One region of the Exiguobacterium sp. s59 genome, then DNA from elsewhere that is predicted to be linked to it. Evidence: riboswitches for the same ligand, from Rfam matches in the RefSeq annotation. Region 1 holds a riboswitch; each other region holds the start of a gene.
The links. A riboswitch is a leader RNA that binds a small molecule or an ion and turns the genes downstream of it on or off. The one in region 1 is predicted to bind thiamine pyrophosphate.
Positions count from the first base shown of each region.

Region 1 (7,504 bases):
GCCATCCATTGAATCAGTACCGTCCCTACTACGATCACGAGCGGGGTCCATGGATTGTAAAACAATGCGAGACCGAACATGACGAACGTCAATGTTAGAAATTTCACCGTCGGATTCATGTCATGGAGTGACATCGCGCTCTCCTCCCTTGCAACCGATAATGACGAAGTGTCTCCGTGTCCTTCCAGAGTTCATCTTTAAATGGTCCTGAAAGTTCCCCGTCCTTCATCAAATAAAACGTGTTGGCGATGCGGGCGAACGACAAGTCGTGGGTCACGAATAGAATCGTTCGACCCATTTCAGCATGTCGCTTCATCAACAGCTCGAGCGCATGCAATGACGGTTCGTCTTGACCCGCTGTCGGTTCATCGAATGCGAGCAACTGTTTGTTCGATAGCGACTGGATTGCAACTGCGAGCCTCCGTTTTTGTCCGTGACTGAGAGATAACGGATGGAGATGTCGCTGATCAAGAAGCGACATGTCAGATAAAACGCTCTCAATCGAATCTTCATGACCAAACTGTAATTCACTTTCGACAGAATTCATGAAAAATAAATGTTCCGGCGATTGCGGTACGAGCCCAACCCGTCGGTCATGTTCCGTTAAGCTTCTTAAAAACGTGGACTTCCCGCTCCCATTCGGACCAAGTATGGCAATCACTTCTCCTGCTCGGACATGAAGCTCCGATCTTTTCAGCTGAAATGAATCACGTCTGACCTCTTCGATTGTGTAGTGATAAGGATTTTTTAGCGAAGCGTTTGACTTTATAAATGCAAAGTCATCGACCGGGCAAAAGGATTCATTCCGAACGATACGCCCTCGCTCTAATTCAATATGCCAGTCAAAGTAATCACCCCATAGGTGAGGACGATGTTCAACGACGATGACGTTCAGTCCTGTCACTCGATCGAGCCATTCCACAAATTCGTACGCGGTCACCGGGTCAAGATGAGTCAACGGTTCATCGAGCAGTAGCCATTCCGGTCTTCCGACTAGAGCGCACGCAACAGCAATCCGCTGTTTCTGTCCGCCTGACAACGAATCGATTTTTCGGTTTCGATAATCACTCAACTGTAACGATTCGAGGATTTCCGTCACGCGTTGTTCGATGTCTGAGACAGGTGTCGACAAGTTCTCAAGTGTGAAGATCAGTTCTTCATCCACCCGCTCCATGACAAATTGCGTATCCGGGTCTTGAAACACCGTCCCGACCCGCTGATTGATCTCGCCAGGTGCATAGTCGTCGTATGATCGTCCAAGTAGTTCGAGTCTACCATCAAGGATTCCGTCACAATTCTCCGGATAGAGACGGTTGAATAGCGCGAGAAGCGTCGATTTCCCGCTTCCGCTCGCCCCACTAAGAATCGTACGACCTTGACGGATTGAAACGGTCACGTCTTCAAGAATCGCCTCAGAACTCTCTGGGAATCTAAAATGAAGTGACTCTGTCTCAACCATGGACGTTCCCACTTCGTGAAATCGCATAACCGCGAAGTGATCCTGTCTTCAGCAATAGGTCACTGAGCAACTTCCCACCGATCCCAGCGATGACCATCCCACTGACGGCTCTCAGCCCGAACATCGTCGCCACATAACCTGGCTCTAACATCGCGAACCCACTCATGAAATATGTATAGACGAAACTCGTGACAGCCGACCCAAATCCGGCAAGCATGAGTACCCATAGCTCATAACGTCGGTAGCCCGTCATCGCAAAGACGGCTTCTGCCCCTAAACCTTGAACGATGCCGACCAAGATGATGCGTGGCCCAATGGCATTCCCAATCAACATCTCAATCGTCGCGGCCATCACTTCTGAGATGAAGGCGGCACCAGGCTTCCGGATGATGTACGCCGAGATGATTGACACGATGAACCAGATACCGAAGATCCACTCGTAGGCGATCGGTCCGATCAATCCTGCCCATAAGTTCCCAATATGGACGAACAATAAGTAGACGACGGCAAAGACGACAGACAATACGGAGACAAGGACGACCTCTTTTAATTTCCACGATTTAAGCATGTCGCCCTCCATGTGACGGACTATTTACACTGAACGTCACCGTCATGACAACATGTCGGTTCTTTTCGCGCGTCCGCTTAAAAGCCGCCTCATAGTACGAGAACACGTCATCTAAGTTCCCATGGATGCCTGATGCATAATGCATCGACTCGTTATAGACACCAGCCTGTTTTGCTTGCTCGATTTCTTCATAGATGAGTTCCATGTAATTGTCAGCACCCATCGGATAGAGTGCGAACTGCGAAGACACATACTGGTCTCTTGATGCACCGTTTGATGGTTCGCTCGGAGCCTCGAGTGCCTCATCTCCCGTTGAATCTCCTGGACAACCGACAGAGAACGTTCCGCTCAGCGAGACGTGCTTCCCTTCCTCCGAAGCAAGACTCAACACCGTTCGAGCGACGTCAAACACATGCTCGACTCGTCCACGGATGACCGTCGACACGTCATCCGTATGTCTCCACACACCTGACAGATCCGTTCGTTTTAGAGCACCTTTGATTGTCCCGACAAAATCGTCTGTCATCGGGCTCAGTGTGAATCGAAACCCGACGATTGGGCTCGTACCACATGATTCATTCATTTTGTTTCCCCCTCTAAATGTGTTTGCATAAAAAAAGCCGCATTCATGAGAATGCAGCAACAAAATCTATACAAACTTGCATAGAGAAAGTGCCGCACTTCCTCACGCCAGTATTATCTGGATCGAGTTATAAGGGATCGGAGCCATGCTCTCATCTCAGCCGAAGCACCCCTAGTGCAGTCATTAATATGCGGTTACTTATGCAGTCACAGTATAGCGATGTTTTAATCTTTTGTAAACGGTCAATCTGAATATGTGACGAGATGACCTGAACCCGGAAGTGGGTCATGGAACGTATTCCACGATGACGGCATCTCTTCGTCCGTCAATAAACAGGCGTCAAGCGATTGCTCGACCACTTCCCGTTCCATTCGTTGACCGATGAGCACCAACTCGTTTTGCCGATCCCCGTATGGCTCGATGTAATCCTCACGAAGCTCAGGTTCAGCTGCAAACATCTCCTCACGTTCACTTGCAGGTAACGTCGCAAGCCAACGACCTGCATGTTCGAGCGTTGATGCATACCCTGCCTGTGAAAACAGACAAGCGAGGTCGTTTCTTGTCGCAATCCATAAAAATCCTTTTGCACGGACGATTTCTTCTGGATAATGTTCCATCCAGTGCATCAAACGTTCAGGGTGGAACGGTCGACGGCGCCGGTAGACAAATGAGCTGATGCCATACTCTTCCGTTTCCGGCGTATGTTCTTCCGACTCGAGTTCTTGGATCCACCCTGCAGCGCGCATCGCCTGATCAAAATCGAATAACTGGACGTCTAGAAGGTCTTCTAACGCGACGTTCGAGTATGTCGACGTCAACAATCTCGCACTCGGGTTCAGTGTTTGGAGTAACCCCTTCATCTCCTGTAGTTCCCCTTCGGACACACGGTCCGCCTTATTCAATACGATGATATCCGCAAATTCGACTTGGTCGACGAGCAAATCGACTACTTCACGGACGTCACCGGTGTCGACGGCTTGTTGACGCTCCATGAGCGATTCACCAGAATTGAAATCTTTGAAGAAACGGTACGCATCGACGACCGTGACCATCGCATCGATGTACACACGGCTCGTCAAATCAATCCCAAGAGCGTCATCGGCATACGTGAATGTCTGCGCGACAGGAATTGGTTCAGAGATTCCTGATGACTCGATGATGATCCCGTCGAGCTCACGGTCTTTTGTTAAGTCATAGACAGCCGTCAACAAATCTTCCCGCAGCGTGCAGCAGATACACCCGTTCGAGAGTTCGACTAGCTTTTCATCGGTCCGCGAGAACCCGCCCTGATCAATCAGCTTCTCGTCGATATTCAACTCGCTCATATCATTCACGATGACCGCATATTTTTTATGTTCTCGGTTATGTAAGATGTGGTTGAGCAGTGTCGTCTTCCCGCTACCGAGATAACCCGAAAGTACTGTAATTGGAATTCGTTTCATGATGGACCTCCATTAAATCGTAATCATTACTCTTTGTATAATGGAGTCGTTCCTTACTTTTGTCAATAAAAAACACGCCACATGGACGTGTTTTTGAAGAACATACAATTATTCTTCCAATGCTTTTCGTTCTGCCTCCGAGCGTGGATAAGCATTCGCCTGCCATTCAGCCCGATAAATCGAATCGAGTTGAGTCAATCCGACCTCATCCTCATCTTTATCCGAATCAATACTTGGCACTTCATCCCACTTCGGATCGAGATACGAATGATCTTCTTCACGCGTTCGATTTTCTTGTAACTTTTGAATCCCAATCTTGACCGCTGCAGCAACTGCCAACCCAATTCCAGCTCGAACTAACAGTCGTTTCACCATCGTACTTCCTCCTCAGCGACCGAAACGATACAATGGCATCCCTTTCACTTCTGTGTCGATGATAAATACCGATCCCGCTTCCGGATATTCAGAAAGCGCCTCCTCATCCATTCCTTCACGAGCCGTCGTGATAGCTAATCGATTGAGTCCATCTCCGATAAAGGCACATGAAGTGACATTTGGTGCGGGAACATGGACTTCAAGTAACTTTTTGCCTGTTGACGGGTCCCACCGCGATACTCTTCCACCCGCGTAATGCGCAATCCATAGACAACCTTCAGAATCGGACGTCATCCCGTCAGGAAAACCTTCTTCCTCCGAAAAATCGATGACGACCTCTCCGTTCGAAATTGTTCCTGTCTTCAAATCAAAATCATACTTCCGGATTTTTTCAGTCGGTGTATCGATATGATAAAAAACGGAATGGTCAGGAGACCACGTCAATCCGTTCGAAAGCGTCAACTCATCCATCAATGATGTAGTCGTTCCATCACGATCGACCCGATACAATGTCGCTTGATTTTCTTCATCTTCGAGGTGGAGTGTGCCCGCAAAAATACGACCATATGGATCGGCTTTCCCATCATTAAAACGTAATCGACCGTCGGGATCATCCAATTCGACAATTTTATTTAGCTCCCGATTGATTTCATCCCATTCATAAATCCCGTCTTTTAGACCAAGGACGACACCGTCCGTCACTTTTGGAATGACGAAACCGACTTGTTTCCCGACCTCAAAAGAAGAAATTTCATCTTCTTGTTCGTCATACCACCACAACGTATGACCTTCGATATCCACCCAATAAAAACGCTTCAACTCAGCATCCCAACAAGGACCTTCACCAAGCGTATTTCGTACCCGAATCCACAACGACGCATCTACTCTCTCCATTACTTAGCCTCCACTCTATCCATTAGTTCAGAAATCTATTCCCCTCTCCCAACTGGACTAAGCATGAATTCAGAAAATCGTGAAGGATTTCCATCTGAGTCTCATTGTTTTGCTATATTTAAGGAAAAGTGAGAGGAGTGGATGGTTTGTCGAAATGGGATGAACGCTTTAGCTCGGAAGATTATGTGTACGGTACAGCGCCAAACAAGTTTTTACGCGAATGGATCACGTCTTATCCACCTGAAGGAAAGCGTGTGCTGGCGATTGCGGAGGGTGAAGGTCGAAATGCGGTATGGCTCGCTTCGCTTGGCTTCGAAGTCGAGATGTGGGACGCTTCGAAAGTAGGGCTCGAAAAAGCGGAGCGCTTGGCGATTTCGCGAAACGTCTCCCTTCAGACGAAACAGATTGACTTGAATGAAGCGGATTGGTCGCAAGATGCGTATGATGTGGTCATCTGTATCTTCGGTCACTTTCCTCAACATGTCAGAGAAAAGGTGTTCGCCGGAATTCAAAGAACGCTTCGACCTGGTGGTGTATTCCTGACCGAAGTGTACTCTACAAATCAACTCGCTTACGGCACAGGCGGACCACAAGACGTCTCACTTCTCTATTCTGAAGAAATGTTCCACAAACTAGAGGACGATTTCGTACCGCTCATCTTACATGAGGTGGTTGTATGGCGCGAAGAAGGGTCACTCCATCACGGTGACTCTTCCGTCATCGAGTATGTCGGTCAAAAAAGGTAAACAAAAGGCCTCTCCGCTATCGGAGAGGCCTCTCGTCACTTCGCACCCTCGACGTTCATATGCTTACTGCGGAGCTGACCGCAAGCTGCATCGATGTCTGTCCCGTGCTCGAGACGGACACCCGTGTTGACGCCACGTTTCTTCAAGATATCATAGAATGCCATGATATCTTCCGGTGTGCTTCGTTCATATTGAATATGCTCGTTGACCGGGTTATACGGAATCAAGTTGATGTAAGACTTGTCTTTGATGTCTTCAATCAGATCCGCCAATTCTTCCGCATGTTCCGGTAGATCGTTCACTTTCGATAGCAAGATGTACTCGAACGTGATGCGTTTATTCGTCTTCTCGACGTAATAACGAATCGATGGCATGAGTTTATCAAGCGGGAACGCACGGTTGATTTTCATGATGCGAGTCCGAAGCTCATCGTTCGGTGCATGAAGTGAAAGTGCCAAGTTGATCCGCAAGTCGAGGTCTGCGAACTTGTAAATCTTGTCCGCGAGACCACTCGTCGACACGTTGATTTTACGCGGGGCGATCGCAAGACCACGCTCATCTTTGACGACGCGCAAGAAGTCGACCAAGTTGTCAAAGTTATCGAACGGTTCACCGATTCCCATGACGACGATATGACTGACGCGATCCCCTTCTCCTTCTTCATCGAGGAAATGTTGGACGGTCATGATTTGTTCGACGACCTCACCAGCCGTCAAGTCACGCGTCTTCTTCAACAAGCCGCTCGCACAGAAGCTACAGCCGATGTTACAACCGACCTGTGTCGTTACACAGACCGAACGCCCATATTTATGACGCATAAGCACCGTCTCGATGTAGTGCCCGTCATGAAGTTTAAGTAAGAATTTGACCGTTCCATCGCCCGCTTCTTGTTTGACGAACAGTTCTTGTGTCGAGATGACATATTTCTCTGTTAAGTAATCGCGTACCTCGTCACGGACGTTTAGCGCGTCCATCGATTTGACTCGATCGATGTAGAGCGAGTCCCAGACTTGTCGTGCGTGGAAGGCACCATATCCTGCTTCCATGCACTCGTTTGTGAGTTGATTGAACGTCAACCCGTATATAGATGATTTCATTCTAACCTGTCCTTTCTCTAATCCGCATACGTACCATTGTAGCGGACGTCAGAGACGGGTGCAACTTACGAATAATCAGGAGGCGTCGGACGAGTGATGAACTGTTCGAACGCATAGGCGACACGAATCAAATCACGTTCCGAATAGCTCGTCCCCGTGAATGATAGACCGAACGGGGCACCGCTCTCTTTTCGTTTATAGGGTATTGTGATCGTCGGATGCCCTGCTTTCGCTGCCATGTCATAGTTCGCATCATGTGGTAAGACGATCGCATCAAGTTTATGCGACGCAAGCAACGCGTCAATCCCTTCTGTTTTCGCTAAACGAACGTCCTCGATGC
Region 1 covers NZ_JACSKG010000004.1:205,976-213,479, forward strand. Annotated here, with positions in the region: gene KNO91_RS09200 (energy-coupling factor transporter transmembrane component T family protein) at 1-134, opposite strand, end outside; gene KNO91_RS09205 (ABC transporter ATP-binding protein) at 116-1,459, opposite strand; gene KNO91_RS09210 (ECF transporter S component) at 1,452-2,027, opposite strand; gene KNO91_RS09215 (Ykof family thiamine-binding protein) at 2,020-2,610, opposite strand; TPP riboswitch at 2,693-2,793, opposite strand; gene KNO91_RS09220 (GTP-binding protein) at 2,853-4,052, opposite strand; gene KNO91_RS09225 (hypothetical protein) at 4,161-4,427, opposite strand; gene KNO91_RS09230 (SMP-30/gluconolactonase/LRE family protein) at 4,440-5,321, opposite strand; gene KNO91_RS09235 (class I SAM-dependent methyltransferase) at 5,459-6,067, shown strand; gene rlmN (dual-specificity RNA methyltransferase RlmN) at 6,103-7,164, opposite strand; gene KNO91_RS09245 (amidase family protein) at 7,230-7,504, opposite strand, start outside.

Region 2 (7,504 bases), on a different contig from region 1:
TAAGTAAACCACCAGATAAATGAACATCTCGGTCATGCAGAACCTCCTTATTGATTCGTATTCGGTTATTTCGCTATGTTGCACCCTTTTCCCTCTTTAAAGCGACAAAAAACGGGATGATTTACATCCCGTTCCTAATATCACACGCTTATAACGTTTCTTCGATTGGGGTATCCCCTTTAATTAAATCAATCGCTTTGTTCTGTGCATTCGAATGGTTATGAAGGACATGCACCAAGAATGATGCGACGTCTTCGCGTGGAATCTCTCCACTTCCTTCGAATTTCGTGTTCACTTTGCCCGTTCCTGCATCGTCTGTCAAAGCACCAGGACGTACAATCGTGTATGTGAGTCCACTCTGTTCGAGCAAGCGATCTGCGTGATGCTTCGCTACGTAGTAAGGCTTCATCGAATCTGGCCAAGACGAGCGATCTTCTGCTTTTAAGGCGCTGACCATGACGAAGTGTTTGATGTTCCCATTCGCTTGTGCCGCTTCGATACTCTTCGCCGCACCATCTAGGTCAATCAAAAGTGTCTTATCTGCCCCAGTGCTTCCACCAGAACCTGCCGCGAACACGATGACATCCATCCCATCAATCGCCTTTTGCAAATCTGCCACCGAACCTTCGAGGTCACCGAGTACCGCATTATACCCTTTTGACTTAAAGTCCTCGAGTTGTTCTTCCTTACGTACCATCGCCGTGACTTGATGTTTCCCTTCCTTGTGTAACTTCTCCACCAATTGGTGGCCAATCTGACCGTTTGCACCGATTACAAATACGTTCATCTGTCTTCCTCCTCAAAAATGAATTCAGAGACAAGCGAAACGCCGGGTAGCCGTTGCTACATCCGGTGCAGAAGCAATGGCAGAGATGACGGCAACGCCGTCTGCCCCGTCATGAATGATTGAAGGAACATGCTCTGGACGAATACCTCCGATCCCCACAATCGGAAGCTGTGGATATTGCTGACGGACCTGTCGAATCAGTTCCGTCCCACGCACATGTCCCGCATCCAGTTTGCTTTTCGTCTCATGAATCGGACCGATTCCGACATAATCTGCGAACGGAAGCGCTGCACGCACTTCTTCCATCGTATGGACAGACACCCCTAACCATTTATCAGGTCCTAATTGTTTACGAACCCATTCAGCTGGTAAATCGTCTTGTCCGACATGTACTCCATCTGCATCAATCGTAAGTGCCAACTCTACATCATCATTGATGATAAACGGCACTTCCGCTTGGCGACATACCTGTTGGAGCGTCCTAGCCATTGCTTCTTTTTCATCTCCATACAATGCATCTTTACCTTTTTCGCGAAATTGAAAACATGTCACACCACATCGAAGTGCCGTTTCGACGGTCGACACCAAATCAGAAGCATCGATTGTCCCGCACACAAAATAAAGACGAAGTTGCTTAGCGAGCGCTTGTTTCGTACAGAACGTCAACGGTAATCACCTCTTCTTTCGCTAAACGATGTCCCCAATGATTCGTCGGTCCATGCCCCTGTCCAATCGATAATCCATGTGTAATCGCCTGATGAATAAACTGCTTCGCATCTACGACGGCTTGGCGTAGCGTCTTTCCATATGCCAATTCGGCCGTCAAGGCTGCAGAGAACGTACATCCCGTTCCATGTGTATCTTTCGTCTTTATGCGAGGTGCGCTCACTTGAAATGCTTCAGATTCAGTCACAATCAAATCGACTGCCTCCACACCTTCCGTATGCCCACCTTTGATGATGACGACATCGACACCGAGTCCACGAATCGAATGAGCGGCTTTCATTCGGTCGGACTCCGTCCGAATCTTAATTCCGGTCAATACTTCTGCCTCAGGAATATTCGGGGTCACGACCGTCGCATGTGGCAACAGTTTCGTACGAAGTGCTTCGATTGCATTCTCCTGCAACAAAGAAGCGCCCCCTTTAGCCACCATGACAGGATCGACGACGACATGCTCGAACCGATGGCGTTCAAGCGCTTTTGCCACCGCTTCAATTCGCTCCGCATCTACCAACATTCCCGTCTTACATGCCGTAATGTTAAAATCGTCAGTTACCGCATCGATTTGCCCAATGATCATTTCCGTGGAAATCGCTTCAATCCCATGAACACCAAGTGTGTTTTGAGCCGTGATCGCAGTCAGCACACTCGTCCCGAACGCACCGAGCTCTTGAAACGTTTTTAAATCAGCTTGAATCCCGGCGCCTCCCCCTGAGTCAGATCCAGCAATCGTCAATACTTGCGGTCTCATGATGTCGACACCTCGATTCGATTCGTCGGGATTGTATGTTGCGTCAATTGATGAAGGGCATTTAAGAAGTGAATCGGAAAATCTCCTGGTCCTTCTGCCCGTTCACTCGCCAACTCCCCGCAATAGGCATATCCCGACACGGCTGTCACCGTCGCCTTTAGGGCGTTCTTCTCGACCGCTAGACATGCTCCGACGACCGCACTGAGTAGACAGCCTGTACCGGTCGTCTCGGTCATTCGTTTTGTTCCGCCATGGACTTCTATGACGACACTTCCATCACTGACCAGATCTTCTTTTCCGGTCACCGCCACGACACATCCATAGCGTTTCGCCGCTTCGAGCGCCAATTGGCGTGGTTCACACGCCCCGTCCCCCGCATCGACACCACGTGCTGCCCAATCGACGCCGACCAATGTGGCAATTTCTCCTGCATTCCCACGAATGACCGACACGCGGACGTGACGAAGGATACGCTCGACGACATCTCGACGAAATGACGTTGCCCCGACACCGACCGGGTCGAGCACGACCGGACATCCCGCTTCATTTGCAGCTTGCCCTGCACGAATCATCGTCGCTTCGGTCATCGTACCGAGTGTCCCGATGTTGAGTACGAGCGCATCGCTCACGAATGTCATCTCTGCCACTTCCTCAATCGCGTCTGCCATCACCGGGGAGGCACCGATGGCGAGCAGTCCATTCGCCGAAAAATTGGCGACGACCGTGTTTGTGATGTTGTGAATTAACGGCGCCTGCTTTCGAATCTCACTCCAAATCTCATGTCTCATTGGTTGACCTCCTGTGACAACGTCCATGACTCTAGTGTCCATGCCATTTCCCAGAAGGCGACTTCGTAGTAACAACTCTTCAAGAAGAGTTTCGTATAACGAAGCCGCTCTTCTTCTGTCGCTTGTCCGGCTAATTCATCCAATCGATCAATCTGTTCTTCTACCAGCTCACGGAACCATTCCGAACCGTAAGTCGCAATCCAAGCCGAATAAATCGGATGATCGGGTCGCTTATCTTTTAAGCGTTCACCAATCTCGTAATATACCCAGTAACATGGAAGGATTGACGCCAATACATCACCGAGTGTCGGTCCTGCTTGTTGCATATGAAGGGCATACGCATAAGCGGTCGGTGCCGGCTCGAATGTCGCAAGTTCCACGTCTGTCACGTTGAGCATCGTAAAGAACTCACGATGAAGTGAGAGTTCCGCCTCAATCGTGTGCAATGCATGCGTCAAAAAGCGGCTCGATAGTTTCATCGTTGGTGCGAGCGTCGCTCCTTTCGCCTGCACTTTCGAAAACTGATTCAAATAGTAAGAGTCTTGCATGACGTAATGTCTGAACTTCTTCTCGTCGAGCGTCCCTTCCCCGAGTGAACGGACGAACGGATGATGGAAGCTTGCTTCAAACAATCCGTCTGCTTCCTGACGTAAATGATCTGTAAATTTCATAGTAACTCCCCCTTATAACAGATAAAAAGACGCCGCCTCCCATAACGGAAGCGGCGTCTCGAACAGTCATATCTAGGTGAAGCCATATGATTCGTCTCGCCCACTTCCCTACGCTAGCTTGAACTAGATCAGGTTCGAAGGGTCTGGACCATGTCCATCTCAGCCGCGTGGCGCGACTCCCCTAGTGGCAAACATTATGAAATTCAGTCGTCTTCGACCACATTCTATCAATCTTTTTACCAATTGAAAACCTTTTCCTATTTGGGCGGTCAACAATTTAAGCTGTTTCTAGCGTCCTGTGATCAGTAAGAACATATTAAATGCGACGAGACCAAGAGGCAACATCGCCACCAAAATAATCGGCCATTTCTTTAAACGAATACCGACAAAAAGGACAAGACTTCCGACTAAAAGGGCAATAAATGTCGTATATGGGTTCATGAAAAAACGCTCCTTTCTCTATAAGGAGCGTTTCCCGGCTCTCGGCCTCATTAATCGTTCGAATGTCGAAGTGTTGCACATGCGGCACGGACACGTCTCGCTTCTTCTTCTCGGAACACGAAATCGCCTTGTTCGGCGACGCGTTGCGCGCAAAAGAAGAAGAGCGATTGCAAGCGGTCATGCGTATCTTCAATCGCACTCAGCTCAGCGGAAGCATATGTTGCCGTAAGCATCTCCCACAACTCTTCCGGCAAGTGGTCGCGCATCCCATCACCTGACTTCCCGAGATTCACGGAGAACTCCGTCGCATAACCGATATTCCATTCCATCATCTGACGGAGCATATTCCGCATGATATCGAGGTGATCGAGCGCATACAGCACCTGATGCCGTTTGATGCCTTTAACGACATAGAGCGACACCCACCAAAACTCATTCCAGCAAGCCGCATACTCGTCAGCAGATGGACGTGTTACGCGATATGTGGTGTCCGAAGGCGTAACGTCCGGATGATGATCTCGGTCGAATACGATTTGACTGAGCGAGTCCATTTCGAGCATGGCTTCTACTTGATCTACACTCCGAATCGTCAAATCGATCCGATGTCCGTCCACATACTGCACCAAGAACGTCACATGTCGTTTCGGGTCAGTCGTTTCAGGCGTCTGCATAATCAAAATATCCCCAAACGTGTCCATCCATGAGGAATCGTCCGCAACCGCTTGGACATCTTCCACATAAAAAGCAAGGTCGACATCCTGATATGCGTCTGGCTGGATATTCGGATTGACGAGTGAGCCGTTCAAGACGACCGTCCGGATGTGTTCACGTTCTTTCGCGAACGCAATCAACTGCTCGATAATTTGTTCTGGTTTCATTCTACAATCGCCCCCAATGAGCGCGCGACTTGAATTGCCTGCATCGCGTCTAGTTTTGTTTGTTGCAATGTTACGTTTGAAAAATCAACCCCGTCGACGAGTGCGCCTCTAAAGTCGGCACCACGACACACCGCGTGTTGAAGCGTCGCCCGAGTCAAGTCCGTCTGTTGCCAGACTGTCTCGGTCAAGTCAGATCCATACAGATCGGCCTCGACCAATCGAACGTGGGACCAGTCCATTTTCTTGAGCGACACGTGACGTAGGTTGACGAACGACCAGTCCCCTTCCGTGACACGAACACCTTCAAACTGACTTTCTTCAAAAGAAGATCCGGTCATTTTACATTGTTCAAATTCGCTCGTGAACAAGTTGGCACCATGGAATTGGCAGTTCAGAAACGAGCTCCCGACATGACGGGACGCATTCCATTTCGAGTCCGTGAAATCACAGTTGATGAACTGACAGCGCTCCGTTTGTAGCTCAGTCGCATCGACGTACGTAAAGCGACAGTTCTCGAACGTGACATGTGACAACACTTCGTCGCGGAGTGTCACGTCACGGAAATCTTCATCTCGATATTGTGTATGTGATTGAAACATCATATCCCTCCTTCAGGTATACTAGAACAGATTACAAAGATTGGAAGTGATACAGATGGACCTCGTATTTCCGACTGAACAAGGAGTCTTCAATTATCGCGTCGCCGGTATTTTTTTGAAAGACGGACACGTATTGATTCACCGAAACATCCGGGATGACTTTTGGGCATTACCCGGTGGTCGCGTGACGCTCGGTGAAGAAGCTGCAACCGCACTCGCACGCGAGCTTCATGAAGAGCTGAACATGCAGGTGACCGATACTTCATTCGCCTTTGTGCACGAGAACTTGTTTACGTACAACGATCAACCGTTTCATGAGATTGGACTGTACTTTTATGTAGACGGTGACCTCCCGCTCCAAGACGGAGACTTTTACGGACCTGAAGGAGATCACCTGATTTATCGTTGGCAAAAGCTCGACCGTCTACAAGACGTCACGCTTTATCCGGAAGTACTCGCTCAACTACCGAACCGTTTGCCAGCCCATTCACTCAATCCGGCTTGAATTTAGAGAAGCGATTTCAACTCATGTAAATGTCGAATCTCATACGTTGACTCCATCGTCGCGGCCACTTCGTTCGGGTTGAACCAACATGTATCTAGACCATACATCCGTCCGCCGGCGATATCTGCCGTGACCGAGTCACCGATAATCAAGCCCTTCTCTGGCGTCACGTTTGGAATTCGGTCGAAGACGTAGTCAAAGAACGGCTTCATCGGTTTTTGCGAGCCCGTCGCATCCGATACGAACACGTCTTGGAAGTACGGCAATAGTCCAGATGACTCTAACCGTTTGAATTGCGTCTCCGTCACGCCGTTCGTGACGATATAGAGTGGATAATCAACGCTCAGCGTTTGGACAATCTCTAACGCACCGTCAATCATGTGCACGCCCGCATGTAAATAGTCCCGATATTGTTGTTCGACATGTGGACCGTCGACGGTGAGACCGAGTGAATCGAACAGTTTCGTGTGACGACCGACCAGCACTTCTTCCCGGTCCACTTCGCCGCGTTCAAAAGCACGCCATAAACCGCTATTAATGTCGACATATCGCGCCTTTACCTCTTCTGTCATCCGGACGTTATAGGATGCGAGCAATTGCTCCAAGGCGACGTGTTCACTTTGCTTAAAATCTAACAACGTATCGTCAATATCAAATAAAATCGCTTCATAACGTTTCATATTTCTTTCTAACCCCTCTCTACGTCTAACTGTACAGGAAGTATTCAGGAACTTCAAAAAGAGTGATGACGAATAAATCACACGATAGCTCTACTGATTGTATCGACCTCAGCGTTTCTACTTTGACCAACAGACCTATGCTTTCCTCCACTATCTCGAACGTCATGCTTCAACTCTGATCGTTCGACCCATTGAGATGTTTATTTTTCTAAAACAAGTGAATACTTCCTATGGTGAAGAAAAATCAAAGGAGTGTTCAAATATGCATACAGATTTTACGAAAATGTACATCAACGGTGAATGGGTAAGCGGATCAAGTGAAAAGTCGATCGACAACGTCAATCCGTTCTCAAACGAGACACTCTTCTCGATTCAATCGGCAGACGAAGATGATTTGAATCGCGCTTATGAAGCAGCCAAAGCGTCTCAGACGGATTGGGCCGATATGCTTCCGCAAGCACGACGGGAATTGATTGAGAAGTTTGCCCAGCTGACGATGGACAATAAAGACTTCATCGTCGATTGGCTCGTGAAAGAGTCTGGGAGCACACGCATCAAGGCAGAAAGTGAGTTCGCCGCATCGATGGCCATCATTAAAGAAGCCTCGACGTTCCCGTTCCGTATGGACGGACTCATCAAACCTTCGATTGTTCCGAATAAAGAGAACCGCGTATATCGCAA
Region 2 covers NZ_JACSKG010000002.1:47,338-54,841, reverse strand. Annotated here, with positions in the region: gene KNO91_RS03655 (GGDEF domain-containing protein) at 1-36, opposite strand, end outside; gene KNO91_RS03650 (SDR family oxidoreductase) at 149-787, opposite strand; gene thiE (thiamine phosphate synthase) at 812-1,453, opposite strand; gene thiD (bifunctional hydroxymethylpyrimidine kinase/phosphomethylpyrimidine kinase) at 1,422-2,261, opposite strand; gene thiM (hydroxyethylthiazole kinase) at 2,258-3,049, opposite strand; gene tenA (thiaminase II) at 3,046-3,720, opposite strand; TPP riboswitch at 3,809-3,913, opposite strand; gene KNO91_RS03625 (hypothetical protein) at 4,009-4,161, opposite strand; gene KNO91_RS03620 (aminoglycoside 6-adenylyltransferase) at 4,212-5,039, opposite strand; gene KNO91_RS03615 (pentapeptide repeat-containing protein) at 5,036-5,638, opposite strand; gene KNO91_RS03610 (NUDIX hydrolase) at 5,694-6,143, shown strand; gene KNO91_RS03605 (YjjG family noncanonical pyrimidine nucleotidase) at 6,146-6,823, opposite strand; gene KNO91_RS03600 (aldehyde dehydrogenase family protein) at 7,086-7,504, shown strand, end outside.
Region 2: it holds a riboswitch for thiamine pyrophosphate, as region 1 does, so the genes downstream of both, tenA (thiaminase II) here and KNO91_RS09215 (Ykof family thiamine-binding protein) in region 1, are expected to answer to the same signal.

Region 3 (7,504 bases), on a different contig from region 1:
GCCAAATGAGGCACCGGTTAAAAAGAAGAAACGCAAATGGTGGATTTGGATATTACTCGTCATTCTCTTAATTGGGGGAAGCATTGCGGCGTATGTGGTCGCCGACGAAATGTCGCGCGCCGTCGTGCCTGATGTCGTCGGCATGAGTATCGGGGACGCGACGACAGAACTCGAGGCTTCTGGATTTGTCGTCGAAGTGACAGAACGTGCGAGCGATGATATTGCGGAGGGTGAGGTCATTTCGCAAAATCCGCAAGAAGGACGTAAACCGAAACGCGGCACGACTGTGACGATTGTCGTATCGGCCGGAAAAGAGACGGTCGAGATGCCGAACGTGGAAGGTCTTTCACAGACTGCCGCTGAGCGTATGCTAAAAGACTTGGCATTCAGCGATCTTGAAATCAAAACCGAAGCTTCTGAAACGGTAAACAGTGGGGATGTAATTTCACAATCGGTTGACCCAGGTGAAGAGGTCGTTCCTTCAGAGGTGACGGTCACGCTCGTTGTGTCGACAGGTAGCAACAAAGTGGAACTATCTAACCTTGCCGGGTATACGTTCGACGAAGCATCTATTTATGCTGAACAGAACAAATTGAAAATCGTGAAGAAGGATGAATTTTCGACAAGTGTTCCAAAAGGTCAAATCATCCGTCAACTTCCGACAGCCGGGACGGCAGTCGACCCGGGAACGGAGCTCACGGTGATTGTATCGGAAGGCGTCGAACCGACCGATATCTCGATTGAACGTGAAGTGAGTGTTGAAGTCGAGCAACTGGATAAGGATAAGAAGCCGAAAGCGGTCGAAGTCGTCATTCGTACGGTTGACGCACGTGGTGAAATTGAGGTACTTCGTGATCAAATCACAGAGACGACAACGTACTCGTACACGCTAGTCATTGCCCCTGACGAAGTCGGGACAGCAACGATTGAAGTTGATGGTGAGATTGTTCGAACGGATTCAGTCACATATGCGCAAGCCGAAGAGGCACAATAAAGAGGTGACGGTGTCGTCACCTCTTTTTTAAAAGGAGGTAGTCATAATGAAAGGAACAATCATTCGTCTTCAAGGCGGGTTTTATGATGTGATGACCGAGGCGAATCAAGAGATTCGTTGTCGGGCAAGGGGGAATTTTCGAAAACGCAATATCTCACCTGTCGTCGGCGACGATGTGGTGATTCAAGATCAAGAAGATGGGACCGGCTATATTCTTGAAGTGGAAGAGCGCCAAAACCATCTCGTTCGGCCACCGATTGCGAATATTGATCAAGCGTTCCTCCTCTTTTCAGTTAAGGAACCAGCGTTTTCCTATCATTTGCTTGACCGTTTTCTCATTCTCATTGAATCGAAGCAAATTCATCCAATCATCGTATTGACGAAGATGGACTTGCTCGATGAAAGTGAAGTCGAACCGATTCAAGTGGCGATTGCTCGCTATCGGGCGATTGGGTATGACGTGATCGAAACGTCGACGGAGCATGGGCACGGTGTTGATGAAGTGCGCAGTCTATTCAAGGGAAAAACGAGCGTCTTCGCCGGTCAGACCGGTGTCGGGAAAAGTTCGTTACTCAATGCAGTCGCGCCAGAACTCGAGTTGGCGACAGGTGCAATCTCGAAATCGCTCGGACGAGGAAAACATACGACACGTCACGTGACGTTAATCCAATTGGCGGATGGTCTCGTTGCCGATACACCGGGTTTTTCAAGTCTAGAGTTTCCTCAGGAACTTGAGACAGATGAGCTCAGATGGTGCTTCCCCGAATTCGTGGAACGCCATGACGATTGTAAGTTCCGGGGATGTGTCCACGTTAATGAACCAGGATGTGCCATCAAACAAGCGGTTGAAAATGGCGAAATTGCTTCAACAAGGTACGAAAATTATGTTACCTTTATGGAGGAGTTAAACGATCGAAAACGGAGGTATTGACAGATGATTAAAATTGCACCATCTATTTTAGCTGCCGATTTTGCCAACTTGGAAGCTGAAGTAAAAGCCGTTCAAGAAGCAGGGGCTGACTATATCCATTTTGACGTGATGGACGGGCAATTCGTACCAAACATCTCGATTGGTCTACCTGTTCTCGCGAGCTTGCGTAAAAAATCAGACATGGTACTCGATGTACATTTGATGATTGACCAACCAGAACGCTACGTTGAAGATTTCGTGAAAGCCGGTGCGGACATCGTAACCGTACACGTGGAAGCGACGAATCATTTGCATCGTGTCTTACAGCAAATCAAAGCGGCAGGTGCGAAATGTGGGGTCGTCTTAAACCCACATACACCACTTTCGACGATTGAACACGTACTCACGGACGTCGATATGGTGTTGCTCATGACGGTCAACCCAGGATTCGGGGGTCAGGCGTTTATTGAATCGGTCGTGCCAAAAATTTCAGCGCTTAGCCAACTTCGTCAAGACCATCAACTTGATTTTGAGATTGAAATCGATGGTGGTGTGAACGCAGAAACGGCAAAACGTTGCATCGATGCTGGAGCTGATGTGCTTGTGGCAGGATCAGCCATCTATAGTCAATCGGATTATAAAGCAGCCATCGATAGCATTCGTGGCGCATCTCGTGTATAATCGACGGTAGAACAACAAGATAGAGTCGCAAGGGGTGTCACATCATGTGGCTGAGAGGCATACGCTAACCCTTTGAACCTGTTCCGTTCACACGGACGTAGGGATGTGGCGAAAATGCACGTTGCGAATTCAAGCAGCATGGCGTTTACGTCATGCTGCTTTTTGTCGTTCAAACAAATAAAGGAGGAAGAAGGATGAAATCACGTTTCAAATTACAAGCGCTCATTGAAATTTCATTGTTTGCGGCGCTCGGGCTTATTTTTGATTTGCTCATTCCATATCGTTTACCACAAGGTGGGTCTATCAGTTTAGCGATGCTCCCGATCTTTGTCATGGCGTTCCGTCACGGGCTGAAAAGTGGTCTTGCGACAGGCGCGCTCGTCGGGACACTTCAACTCTTGTTCGGAGCATACATTTTCACACCTGTACAATTCTTGCTCGACTATACGGTCGCATATGGCCTCGTCGGTATGGCCGGGGTATTCGCAGGGCGAGTGAAACATGCTGCGAGTCAAGGTGCGACAAAGACGCTTGCCATCTATTTAGTGCTCGGGGCATTGCTCGGGTCGATGTTACGATACGCAGCGCACGTCATCTCGGGTATCGTCTTCTTCGCTGAATACGCAGAAGGTCCGGTCGTGGCCTACTCGCTCGGATATAACGCCACGTATATGCTCCCATCCTTTGTCATCTCGGCCATCGTGTTAGTACTTCTCTTCACGACAGCACCACGTTTCACGCGTGTGGCGACACGGGATATCCGTCAATGAACGTACTAATCGTCGCGGCGAGTCCGGCACCTATTCCGGACTTACCGCGTGATGCCGATTTTGTGATTGGTGTGGATGGTGGATATCAAAGACTGTTAGATGAAGGAGTTGTACCAGACGTCGTGGTGGGAGATTTTGATTCGTTCGATGGGACACCACCTGATCAAGCGTTACGCTATCCTTCGGAGAAAGATGTGACAGACTTAGAAATTGCATTGGAGTTAGCAAGAGAACGGGGAGCAACACGAATCGATGTGTATGGGGCTCTCGGGGGACGGATCGATATGACGTTTGCGAACGTAGGCTTACTGGAGTCCTATCCGGAGATGCACCTTCATGATGAAGGGCAAACGGTCTATCTTGTAAGAATAGGAGACTATACCATTCCGAAACGGGACGGTCACTATTTGTCTTTCATGCCATGGAAGACAGCTACGATTTCCATTAAAGATGTCAAATATCCACTTGACCATCATGACGTGACGAGCGGAGAGGCGCTGACGATCTCAAATGAATGGTCTACGGATTCTGCCCGGTTGACGGTCCATCAAGGGACCGTTCTCGTCATGATTGTCAAAAAATGAGCACAAAAAAATCCCATCGGCGAATGCCGCTGGGATTTATTCGTTCGTGTATAAGTATTATACGCGTTCAACGAGACCTGATTTAAGTGCGCGAGCTGAAACCCAAACGCGTTTCGGTTTACCGTCAACGAGAATACGAACTTTTTGTACGTTTACACCCCAAGTACGTTTTGTCTTGTTGAGTGCGTGCGAACGGTTGTTACCTGATTTAGGTGATTTACCTGTTACGTAGCATTTACGTGCCATGCGTTTCCCCTCCTTTTTTATGTGGGTTCGTCCTAATAGACACTCGTTTATATTAGCACGGCTTTTTTCCCGATGCAACTAGAAAATCGTACCATGACAAGAAAAAAACTTGACATTACTCTCAAGGATTTGAATAATGAATGAGGTTATCGCGTTAATTGACCGAGTTTCTGGAGCAGGTTCTTTTAATAACTAGGTACTTATTGTAGAATGTACATTAGGAATCATTCCGAATAAAGGAGGCTACTCCATATGGCAATTGAAATGAAGACAACATATGGCAATATTGACATCACAAGTGACGTCATCGCGACACTCGCAGGTGGTGCAGCGATGGAATGCTTCGGTGTGGTCGGCATGGCTTCACAAGCACAATTGAAAGACGGCATTGCTGAATTGTTAAAACGTGAAAATTACGCGCGTGGTGTCGTCGTACGTCAAGAAGACGAAGACGTACATATCGACATGCACATCATTGTAAGCTACGGGACGAAAGTATCTGAAGTCGCATACAACGTGCAGAGCCGAGTCAAGTATACGCTCGGAGAAACTTTAGGATTAAACGTTTCGTCGGTAAATATATTCGTTCAAGGCGTTCGTCTGACGAATGACTGACGAAAACGGAGGAGGATTTGGTGTGGGTTTAAAACGTTTAGATGGATTGGCGCTCTCAAACATGATCGCGAACGGAGCGGCCAACTTGAGCCAAAACGCAGATTATGTAGATTCGCTTAACGTCTTCCCGGTTCCAGACGGAGACACGGGGACGAACATGAACTTGACGATGACGTCGGGCGCGAAAGAAGTAGCGGCGATGAACTCATCAAATATCGCAGAGGTGTCATCAAAGTTTGCACGTGGACTACTTATGGGAGCACGCGGAAACTCGGGTGTTATTTTAAGTCAGTTGTTCCGTGGATTCGGTAAAGCTGTTGAAGGAAAAGCAGAACTGACAACAGTTGATTTTGCAGAAGCGCTCAAGCGCGGTGTCGACACGGCATACAAGGCGGTTATGAAACCGGTTGAAGGAACGATTTTGACGGTTGCTCGTGAAGCGGCCGACGAAGCGCTCCTTGCGTCAGAGTCGACAAGTGATTTCACTGAATTTATGAAACGCGTCATCGAAGAAGCGAAAGCATCGTTAGACCGTACACCGGACTTGTTGCCGGTATTAAAAGAAGTCGGCGTCGTCGACTCGGGCGGTCAAGGACTTCTCGTCATCTACGAAGGTTTCCTTGCTAGCCTTGAAGGCAAAGAGCTCGAGAAACCACATGCTCCTGTCATGGATGCGTTGATCGAGGCAGAACACCATGCGCATGCGGCACAAGGGTTCATGTCTACAGAAGATATCGAATTCGGTTATTGCACAGAGATCATGGTTCGTTTCCAAGACGAAAAGTTAAAGGATGCACCGTTCAATGAAGATGCGTTCCGTAACGAATTGTCTGAACTGGGAGATTCTCTCCTTGTCGTCGCGGACGAAGAACTCTTAAAAGTTCACGTTCACGTTGAGACACCGGGTGAGGTCATCACGAAAGGTCAACGTTTCGGTGAACTCGTCGCCGTTAAAATCGAGAACATGCGTCAACAACACTCGACCATTCTCGAAGAAGAACATGGTGCGAATCAACACGGTGTTCAACAGGCAGAGAAGCCGAAAGCACCATTTGCGATCGTCACGGTAGCAATGGGTGAAGGCGTCAGCGAATTGTTCCGTTCACTCGGGGCAGCACACGTCATCGAGGGCGGTCAAACGATGAACCCATCAACAGAAGATATCGTCAAGGCGATTGAGTCTGCACATGCGGAACACGTCTTTATCTTCCCGAACAACTCAAACATCATCATGGCTGCTGAGCAAGCAGCGTCTGTCGCACCATGCGGCGTCTCTGTCATCCCGACGAAGACGGTCCCACAAGGTCTTGCGGCAGCAATCGCCTTCAACCCAGAGGCGGATGTCGAGATGAACGAACAAGCGATGAAGTCAGCTGCCGCGACTGTGAAGTCCGGACAAGTCACTTACGCTGTTCGTGACACGAGCATCGATGGTGTGGAAATCAAGAAAGACGAGCACATGGCGATTGCAGAGAAGAAAATCGTTTCTTCCTCAACGTCGAGCCTCGAAGCTGCTAAAAAGTTGGTCGATGCACTCGTCGAAGCAGATGATGAAATCATTACGATCTTAACGGGTGAAGGTTCATCTGAAGCAGACGTAGAAGCGTTGACGTCATATATCGAATCTGTAAATGATGAGATTGAGATTGAAGTACACGACGGCAAACAACCGCTTTACTCTTATATTTTTAGTGTGGAATAAGCTGTTTCAAGTCCCTACCTTCTGTATAATGAAGGTAGGGATTTTTGAAAGGGGGAAAATTAGGTGAAATATCGTAGTGTGTTTGACATCATTGGTCCTGTCATGGTCGGGCCATCGAGTTCGCATACAGCAGGTGCCGCGCGCATCGGGCTGATGGCAGGGAAATTATTCGGAAGAACGCCACGCACCGCACGCATCACGTTTTATGGGTCGTTTGCGGACACGTATCGTGGTCACGGTACGGATGTCGCGATTGTCGGTGGAATTATGGGGTTTGATACGTTCGACCTGCGAATCCCACAAGCGTTAGACATTGCCCGTGAAAAAGGAATCGAAGTCATCTTTGAGACGAGCGATTTGTTGACGGATCATCCGAATACAGCGCGTGTCTTGCTCGAAGACGAGTTCGGTACGTTTGAAATCGTCGGGATCTCAATCGGTGGGGGAACGATTGAAATCACGGAACTGAATGGATTCCCGTTAAAGTTGACAGGTGGGGGACCTGCGCTCGTCGTCTTGCATCATGACCGATTCGGGGCAATCGCCGCAGTGACAGGTGTCTTGGCGAATCATCAATTGAACATTGGACATATGGAAGTGAGTCGTCACGAAAAAGGAATGCAAGCCTTGATGGCCATTGAGATTGATGAAACGATTCCTGCTGAAGTGTTAGCAGAGCTAGAACGATTACCGCAGATCGAACGGATCGCTATTTTTGGGGAATAAGGAGAATGTGAGATGTTTAAATCAGTAGAAGAGTTAGTGACGATGGCAACAGAACGAGGTATCCCGATTTCTGAGGTGATGATCGAACAAGAGATGCACGTCAGACGCTCGAGCCGGGAAGACATCATCGGAATGATGGACCGTAACCTCGAGGTCATGGAAGAAGCGGTCGAACGTGCGCTTCAAGGTGTCACATCGGTGACGGGATTGACGGGGAACGATGCCGTACTCATGCAAGATTATATACGTTCAGGCAAATCACTTGCCGGAGACCTT
Region 3 covers NZ_JACSKG010000001.1:431,941-439,444, forward strand. Annotated here, with positions in the region: gene pknB (Stk1 family PASTA domain-containing Ser/Thr kinase) at 1-994, shown strand, start outside; gene rsgA (ribosome small subunit-dependent GTPase A) at 1,038-1,925, shown strand; gene rpe (ribulose-phosphate 3-epimerase) at 1,929-2,585, shown strand; TPP riboswitch at 2,606-2,706, shown strand; gene thiT (energy-coupled thiamine transporter ThiT) at 2,780-3,355, shown strand; gene KNO91_RS02240 (thiamine diphosphokinase) at 3,352-3,939, shown strand; gene rpmB (50S ribosomal protein L28) at 3,997-4,185, opposite strand; gene KNO91_RS02250 (Asp23/Gls24 family envelope stress response protein) at 4,438-4,800, shown strand; gene KNO91_RS02255 (DAK2 domain-containing protein) at 4,823-6,502, shown strand; gene sdaAB (L-serine ammonia-lyase, iron-sulfur-dependent subunit beta) at 6,566-7,228, shown strand; gene sdaAA (L-serine ammonia-lyase, iron-sulfur-dependent, subunit alpha) at 7,241-7,504, shown strand, end outside.
Region 3: it holds a riboswitch for thiamine pyrophosphate, as region 1 does, so the genes downstream of both, thiT (energy-coupled thiamine transporter ThiT) here and KNO91_RS09215 (Ykof family thiamine-binding protein) in region 1, are expected to answer to the same signal.